DNA from 2 places in the Guptibacillus sedimenti genome. Region 2 is predicted to be linked to the other one. Evidence: a T-box and tRNA genes for the amino acid it is inferred to sense, from the RefSeq annotation. Region 2 holds a T-box; the other holds one or more tRNA genes.
The links. The T-box of region 2 lies ahead of tyrS (tyrosine--tRNA ligase). A T-box ahead of a tRNA ligase gene usually reads a tRNA of that ligase, here a tRNA-Tyr.

Region 1: it encodes a tRNA-Tyr, which carries the amino acid that the T-box ahead of tyrS (tyrosine--tRNA ligase) is inferred to sense. The anticodon was not compared.

Annotation. Positions count from the first base shown of each region.
Region 1 is NZ_JAQQWV010000003.1:88,611-92,802, forward strand. Features, by position in the region: gene PQ578_RS14920 (alanine/glycine:cation symporter family protein) at 1-72, opposite strand, end outside; gene PQ578_RS14925 (spore coat protein) at 196-480, opposite strand; gene PQ578_RS14930 (hypothetical protein) at 492-677, opposite strand; gene kynU (kynureninase) at 742-2,019, opposite strand; tRNA gene PQ578_RS14940 (tRNA-Leu) at 2,182-2,266, shown strand; tRNA gene PQ578_RS14945 (tRNA-Arg) at 2,277-2,353, shown strand; tRNA gene PQ578_RS14950 (tRNA-Met) at 2,368-2,444, shown strand; tRNA gene PQ578_RS14955 (tRNA-Tyr) at 2,462-2,546, shown strand; tRNA gene PQ578_RS14960 (tRNA-Gln) at 2,551-2,625, shown strand; tRNA gene PQ578_RS14965 (tRNA-Gly) at 2,629-2,702, shown strand; tRNA gene PQ578_RS14970 (tRNA-Arg) at 2,798-2,871, shown strand; ZMP/ZTP riboswitch at 3,166-3,248, shown strand; gene PQ578_RS14975 (bifunctional 5,10-methylenetetrahydrofolate dehydrogenase/5,10-methenyltetrahydrofolate cyclohydrolase) at 3,290-4,135, shown strand.
Region 2 is NZ_JAQQWV010000006.1:60,010-64,201, forward strand. Features, by position in the region: gene hemH (ferrochelatase) at 355-1,290, shown strand; T-box leader at 1,414-1,638, shown strand; gene tyrS (tyrosine--tRNA ligase) at 1,698-2,945, shown strand; gene PQ578_RS19305 (FixH family protein) at 2,987-3,745, opposite strand; gene PQ578_RS19310 (GNAT family N-acetyltransferase) at 4,010-4,192, opposite strand, start outside.

The DNA of each region.
Region 1 (4,192 bases), on a different contig from region 2:
AAGTAAGATCATCATTGGGTAACCCCAGATGAATGCGGAAAATTCGGTTATTGCATTTAAAATAGCGTCCATTGCCAACACTCCTTATATGTAGTACTAGTTTAATTATCCATATAGTGGGAGAGCGAAACGCTATTTGTAAAATTATGAAAAAATGAGTACAAAGACATAGAGCCGGTTTTCACCGGCTCCCGTTTAATGCATTTGAGGTGGCTGATTGTTTTGTTGCTGTTGCGCACCACTCAGTTGGTTCTTAACTTGTTGTATTTCATTAACCTGAGCTGGCGCTGCAGGTTGATAGTACCCTTTCTGCTTTGCGTACTGATAAAGGCTATACTGTCTCTGTTCATCTGTATTACGGATCTGTTGAAGAGCCTGCCGGAGTTGCTGATTATCAGCTTGAGAAATCACGCTTCCGTAATTACTTAAGCTACTGTTTAACACTGATAAATAGTCGTTTACCATATCTTTTTCGTTCATAAGATCCCTCCTTAGCTTAGAAAGCCCATTAGTTGTTGTTGTGTATGACGTGCATCTTGAGCATCTTTTTGTAGCATTTGCTTAAGCTGTGGGCAGGTACACGACTCCGCGTAGGAATCAAGTTTGTTTGCAAGTGTTTCGTGGCCGCCAATCATATGACGTAAGTTTTGAAGTTCAAGTTCATTAAGTTGACTCATCCAGTTTCCCTCCTTCATTTTAATCATGTTTAGTATGAATGGGGAGGTTTGGAAATATACAACCTTAAGCGATAACATTTCGTTTGTTAGAAAATTGTTGATACGTCTTTTCACGCATGATGGTTTTAAGAATCTCTACAACGTGATAGACGTCTACATAAGAAGAATAAAGGGCAATCGGTGCGAGCCTAATCACGTTTGGAGAACGGAAATCTGGAATGACGCCTTGTTGTTTTAACGCTTTACATATACGTGCGGCATCATCATGCTCCAAACAAACGTGTCCACCGCGCCGATCATCTTCTGATGGGTTCGTAATCACAAAGCCATCTTCTATTAAGTTCTCTTGAACAAGTTCCATTAAAAATCTGGTTAGGGAAAGCGATTTTGCTCGTATCGATTCAATTCCTGCATCATTCATCAATTCTAATGACCCGATTAATGGGGCCATGCTAAAAATATGAGGTGTTCCAATTTGATAAGCGCCTGCGGTTTCTGCATGAGTAAGCGTATGACTCATATCAAATTGCACGTCCTTTTTTGAACTGAACCAACCCGCAAGTCCAGGGCGTCTTCCCAGGTGATCCTTATGAACGAAAAGGCCGCCAACTCCACCAGGTCCACTATTTAAGTATTTGTATGTACACCAAACGGCGAAATCCACCTTCCATTCATGAAGTTTATGTGGAATGGCTCCTATTGAGTGAGCCAAATCAAATCCGATGATCGCTCCTTTATCATGAGCCGCTTTCGTTAACTTTTCAATATCGAGTAATTGACCACTTCGATACAGAACAGAAGGAAGAAGAATTAGGGCAACTGTCTCATCAATCGCCTCAATAATGTCATCTTCCAATAGCGTTCTACCATCTTGACTTGTAACTTGAATAAGGTGTGTATCTGGTGATAACCCGTGAAGTTCTAATTGACTTTGAATCGCATAAATATCCGATGGAAATGTTAGAGAATCAGCAAGAATTTTCGTCTTTTTACCAGAAGGTTTAAAAAATGTAGCAAGCATCTGATGAAGGTTAGTTGTTATAGATCCGGTTGTCATGGTTTCAGAAGAATGGGCGCCAATTAAGGTAGAAGTCATTCCACCAAGGTTCTCAGCCATATAAAACCAGGGTTGTTGACCATCAGTCCAGCCGTCTATTCCATGGTGTTTCCAGTCTTCTAGTGATTGAAGAAGAGAGGATTCAGCTTTTTTTGAAAGAAGACCAAGAGAATTTCCATCCATATATATCCTGTTCGGATTCAAATAAAATTCACGTCGGAACTTCGCAAGTGGATCTTTCTCGTCGAATTTTTTAGCATTTTCAATGGACTGTGTTAAACTCATAAGAAACAGCTCCTTTTCTACCACTAATCGTATGAAAGGGATAAGGACCTGTCAACGCTTTCACTCTTTGTGCAAAAAACTTTCTTTGTTTTTTTAGGATAACGATTGACTTTTTAAATGATCTAATGGTATATTATTAAACGTCGCTGATGCACAGCACATGCGGGTGTGGCGGAATTGGCAGACGCGCTAGACTTAGGATCTAGTGTCTTACGACGTGGGGGTTCAAGTCCCTTCACCCGCACCATATATTTTTTGCGCCCGTAGCTCAATTGGATAGAGCGTCTGACTACGGATCAGAAGGTTAGGGATTCGACTTCTCTCGGGCGCACCATACATAATGTAAGTGGCGGTGTAGCTCAGCTGGCTAGAGCGTACGGTTCATACCCGTGAGGTCGGGGGTTCGATCCCCTCCGCCGCTACCATATTTCAATTTCATCATGGAGGGGTAGCGAAGTGGCTAAACGCGGCGGACTGTAAATCCGCTCCCTCAGGGTTCGGCGGTTCGAATCCGTCCCCCTCCACCATGATTGGGCTATAGCCAAGCGGTAAGGCAACGGATTTTGATTCCGTCATGCGCCGGTTCGAATCCAGCTAGCCCAGCCATTTGCGGGTGTAGTTTAGTGGTAAAACCTCAGCCTTCCAAGCTGATGTCGTGGGTTCGATCCCCATCACCCGCTCCATTACATATTTTAGAGAAGAATACCAGAATGAACTTTCCATCATAATTTAAATCATGATATACTAATGATTAGATGAGAAATCTTCTCCATATCATGCGCCTTTAGCTCAGTAGGATAGAGCAACAGCCTTCTAAGCTGTGGGTCAGAGGTTCGAATCCTCTAAGGCGCATACCAAAAACCCTTGAATAGAATTTCTATTCAAGGGTTTTTTTGTTCTTATACACACGAGTAAGTGAGCATAGAGGTCATTTGCAATAAACGAGTAGAGCATCTAATTTAAAGATATATTTGGTACTGAATGGACAAGGATAATCGAAAGGAATTCATCTTGTTTTAAAGGAGGATGAGGAGATTATATCCGAACGATTAATTGTAATTTAATTAATTTGTTCACTTTTAGTGGTTTGTTGTCCCATTTTTCTTTCGTTTGTTTCTGTTTTATGCTACTATATCCGTAGAAATCATTCGTTGCAGTAACTGACGACAATTGTGGAAATAACCATAGGGGAGCTGTGACGGACTATGCCGGTCGTCTGGGCGAAGAAATGAGACAACTCATTCTTTACCAATTTTCAGGAGGAGTTTATATGACAAACGAAACAAAAATTTTAGACGGTAAAGCAGTTGCTAATCGCATAAAAGAAGAGTTAAAGACAAGAGTTGCATCTCTTAAAGAAAAGGATGTGACTCCAAGCCTTGTGACTATACTTGTTGGAGATGATCCATCTTCTGAGACCTATGTAAGAATGAAAGGCAATGCGTGTGAGCGGGTAGGAATTACCTCTAAAAAAATTCACCTCTCCGAAGACACAACAACTGAAACGCTCGTACAGACAATTGAAGAGTTAAACCGGGATGCTTCTGTGCATGGTATATTGCTTCAACACCCCGTTCCATCTCAAATTGATGAACGTCTTGCTTTTGAAACCATTGCGATCGAGAAAGATGTTGATGGTGTAACGAGTGCTGGCTATGGCCAAACAGCTCTTGGATTTGGAACTTATCCATCTTGCACTCCTGCAGCAATCATGAAAATCATGGAAGACTATGATATTCAAGCTGAAGGAAAGCACGCTGTTGTAATCGGCCGCAGCCCAATTTTAGGAAAACCAGTATCTGCGCTTTTATTAAATCAGAATGCAACAGTAACAACTTGTCATTCTAGAACTACTAACCTTGCTTCGCATGTGCAGCAAGCAGATATCGTCATTGCTGCAGTGGGTAAGCCGGAATTTATTAAAGGTGACTGGGTTAAAGACGGAGCTGTTGTGCTGGATGCTGGATATAACAAAGGAAACGTTGGGGATGTGGAATATGAAGCGGCTGCTAAGAAAGCGTCCTATATTACACCTGTTCCGGGCGGCGTGGGCCCAGTTACAATTGCGATGCTATTAAAACATACTGTTGATGCAGCTGAAAAAACAGTTCAATAAAAAGAAGTAAAGTTAAAAGTAGTTTCATTGGAGGAGGCACCTTGTTATCGTGCACTC
Region 2 (4,192 bases):
TATGAGTGGCGGTAGGGGGTCAGGTACGTACCTGACCCCCGCTTCTGACCCCCGCTTCACTACCGCGCTACTTCACAGCAGTATGAAAACAATCGTTGGTGGGCAGGCTTGAGATTGAAGTAGAAGAAGAGAAAGACAGAACGCAAGATGTCCGCTATACTAGTGAAGGAAGCGCATCGGAAGTGGCAATCTACATAAAGATTTGGTTCAATGAGTATGACACAGAACGTTGCGAATTTAAGTTCGGTTTCCTTTGATTCAGGGGAGAAAAAAAGGTATACTGATAGCTAGATGATAATAATTACAAAAAGATAGTTTGTTTAATTAATTATTGGACGAGAGGGGAACACATTCATGGCTAAAAAAACAATGGGATTACTCGTAATGGCGTATGGAACGCCGTATAAAGAAGAGGACATTGAAAGGTATTACACACATATACGACGTGGTCGTAAGCCGTCTGATGAACAATTAAAAGACCTCCAAGATCGTTACAAAGCCATTGGTGGTATTTCGCCACTTGCGAAAATAACAGAAGACCAGGCGAAAGGGCTAGAAGCTCATCTTAATAAGGTTCAAGACGAAATTGAATTCAAGCTATATATCGGATTAAAGCATATTGAACCTTTTGTTGAAGATGCTGTTCAAGAGATGCACAATGATGGAATTGAAGAAGCGGTTAGCATCGTCCTCGCTCCTCATTTCTCCACATTTAGCATCAAATCATACAATGGACGAGCTAAACAAGAAGCGGAGAAAATCGGAGGCCCGGTTATTCATTCAGTAGAAAGCTGGTATGATGAGCCGAAGTTTATCACCTATTGGGCAAAGCGAATTAAAGCTATCTTTGACGACATGTCTGACCAAGAGCGTGAAAAAGCAGTACTAATTGTTTCTGCCCATAGCTTACCTGAGAAAATCATCGCAAATGGAGACCCTTACCCTGATCAATTGAAAGAAACAGCCGACCTCATCGTTGAAGAATCTGGCGTTAAAAACGTGGCAATCGGTTGGCAAAGTGAAGGAAACACCCCTGATCCATGGATTGGTCCTGACGTACAGGATTTAACGAGAGATCTTCACGAAAAGCAAGGTTTTACTTCGTTCGTTTATGCGCCAGTTGGTTTTGTCGCGGATCATCTAGAAGTCTTGTTCGATAATGACTACGAATGTAAAGTTGTGACCGATGTAATTGGCGCAAACTATTATCGACCGGAAATGCCGAATGCCCAGGATGAATTTATTGAGATTCTTTCAACAGTCGTTTTGAAGGAACTGAATCATAAGTAATAGACACGCAGTCTGTCTTTTTCGCAGGCTGCTTTTTATAACTTGCAGATCGAAGTATGAAAGATCAATTGACAACCAAAGTAAAAAAAGATAAAGTAATGAGAAATTCATGTATCGGAATAATCAAAAGCTGTGAAGAGGAAGCAGTAGCGCGTTATGATCAGTAGTGGCAGAGAACCAGTGGGTGGTGTGAACTGGTACAGCATAGCCGTGAATTACCCCTCAGAGCTTTCTTGACGAACGGAGTGATCCTACTAGTCAGGAACGGGAGAACCGTTATCCAAATCGAGCCGGAAGAATTTATTTCTTCAATCAGGGTGGTATCGCGTGTTAAGCCACGTCCCTATTTATTATAGGGGCGTGGCTTTTTATATTATCAAATTTTACTTATTAGGAGGTCGACAGGAATGAACAGGAGCATGGATCAGTTATCAGCAGAACAAAGAAAGGAAATGGAAAGGCAATATGCGGTCTATACCCATGGAACGAGTCAAGTCATTCCTGGAGAGGAGCTTAAGGAGAAAATCGCTACTTCACTTCTAAAAAATAAGCCGCTTAAAGTTAAATTGGGTCTTGATCCTTCAGCGCCCGATGTTCATATTGGACACACCGTTGTGTTAAATAAATTAAGACAGTTTCAAGAAAATGGTCACATTATCCAACTGATTATTGGAGATTTCACCGGAAAAATTGGTGATCCGACAGGAAAGTCTACGGCAAGAGTGCAGCTTACTGACGAAGAAGTAGAAAGAAATGCAAAGACTTACCTTGAGCAGTTTGGAAAAGTTCTGGATCAAAGCAAGGTAGAGCTTCACTATAATTCAAAGTGGCTTTCTGAATTAAAATTTGAAGATGTAATTGAACTCGCCGGAAAAATTACAGTTGCTCGTCTACTTGAACGTGACGACTTTGAAAATCGAATGAAGGCGAATAAACCTGTTTCTCTTCATGAATTCTTTTACCCACTCATGCAGGGCTATGACTCTGTTCATTTGGAAAGTGATATTGAACTTGGTGGAAACGATCAATATTTCAACGTTCTCATGGGGCGTCACCTTCAGGAACAGTTTGGGAAAGAGAAGCAAGTTGTGTTAATGATGCCGCTGCTTGAAGGGTTAGATGGAATTGAGAAAATGTCTAAATCAAAAGGGAACTACATCGGAATAACTGAGAAGCCATCCGAAATGTATGGAAAAGCGATGTCCATTCCGGATGAGCTAGTTATAAAGTATACGGAACTCATTACGGACTTATCTCTTGATGAAAAGCTATCGGTTCGACAGGAAATTGAACAAAATGAGATTCATCCTAGAACGGCTAAAATGAATCTCGCCAAAACCATAGTTCGCATGTTTCATGGAGAAACAGCTTCTCAAAGTGCGGAAGCGCAATTTCAGCAAGTGTTTCAGCAAAAGCAGCTTCCAACCGATATTGAGGAAGTGATATGGGAAGGTGAGCGCTCAATCTCAGTGCCGAATCTACTCGTTTCGCTCGACATGTTATCCTCAACGAGTGAAGCGAGACGAATGGTGAAAAATGGCGGCATAAAACTGAATGAGACGAAAGTCACGAATGTTAACGAAGAAGTGACAGTAAAAGATGGACTCGTCGTTCAAGTAGGGAAACGAAAATTTAAGAAGATCAAATTAAACTAATAAAAGGCTCTCCCTTTCAAGTTAAAGGGAGAGCCTTTGCGTTATTCTGTGATTGTTAGGTTTTCTTCTGTATGTTCATGAAGTCCTTCGTCATTCTCGACATGAATGGTAACTGTGTAATCACCAGCTTCTTTAAACGAAGTTGTGGCTTCGTATTCGCCGTCTTTCATTTCTTCAGCGTCAATCCACTCAGCTTTTTCTTCCTCCACTTTCGAAATTTCATAACGAACGTCAGCACCTGTTAAAGCGGCATCGTCTTTTTGCAGGTGTGCCATTAACATAACCTCTTCATTGGCTTTCATTTCTTCAGGCTTCATGAGATGAATGGATACGGCGCTTTCATGTTCATGCTCGTGTTCATGACTTTCAGAAGCGGCTTCTTCTTCAGAACCTACCATGATCTCATTTTTCGGCATCGTATGTAGATCTCGAGCAGTTACATGAGATTGAACAAAATATTTTCCGGCTTCATCAAGTTGCTGTTCAGCCGAATACACGCCATCGCCATCATGAGAAGCTTCGATCATTTCACTCTCTTCTTTAGCGCCCTCTTTCCATACTTCGAACATCACTTCATCTGCATCGTCTACCTTTTCTTCTCCTTGTGTAACCGTGACAGAGAATGTAACCTTTTCACCTTTTTCTACTTTTTCAGGAGTATCAAGTGCAACTTCAAGCGTCTCAACTTGCGTCTCTTCAGCTGTTGAATTATTATCAGATTCATTTGCATTATCCTGTCCGCATGCCGCGAGAACAATCGCCATGCTAAGAATAGAAACTAACGACCCTAATTTTTTCATTTCATTCTTCCTTCCTTCCATTATCCACTAAACGATTTTCTAAGTGTACAGTATGACCAAAAATCGAATCTTGTAAACTCGATCAACACTTTAATAGTAAGAAAGTTAGGCGGTGATCTCAAGTGGATATTAGATTGACATGTGACTAGCTCATGACAAAATCGTATAACTCCAAACTTGTCAAAAGGAATAAAGTAGTTGAATAGAAATTGAATTAATTCCAGACGTGAAGAAAACGATCCGTATAGAGAGGGATCGTTTTCTTCACGTCATAGATGTTTCAGTTTCAAAACGGATCATCATCCATTTTTCAATATCCTGAAATCCAATCCGTTTATATATCGCACCTGCATCAGGATTATCATAGAAAAGACAAAGCACTTTCCCTTCTTGTAGAACGTCGAAACATAACTTACTCGTACATGTTGTAGCATAACCGTTTCGTTT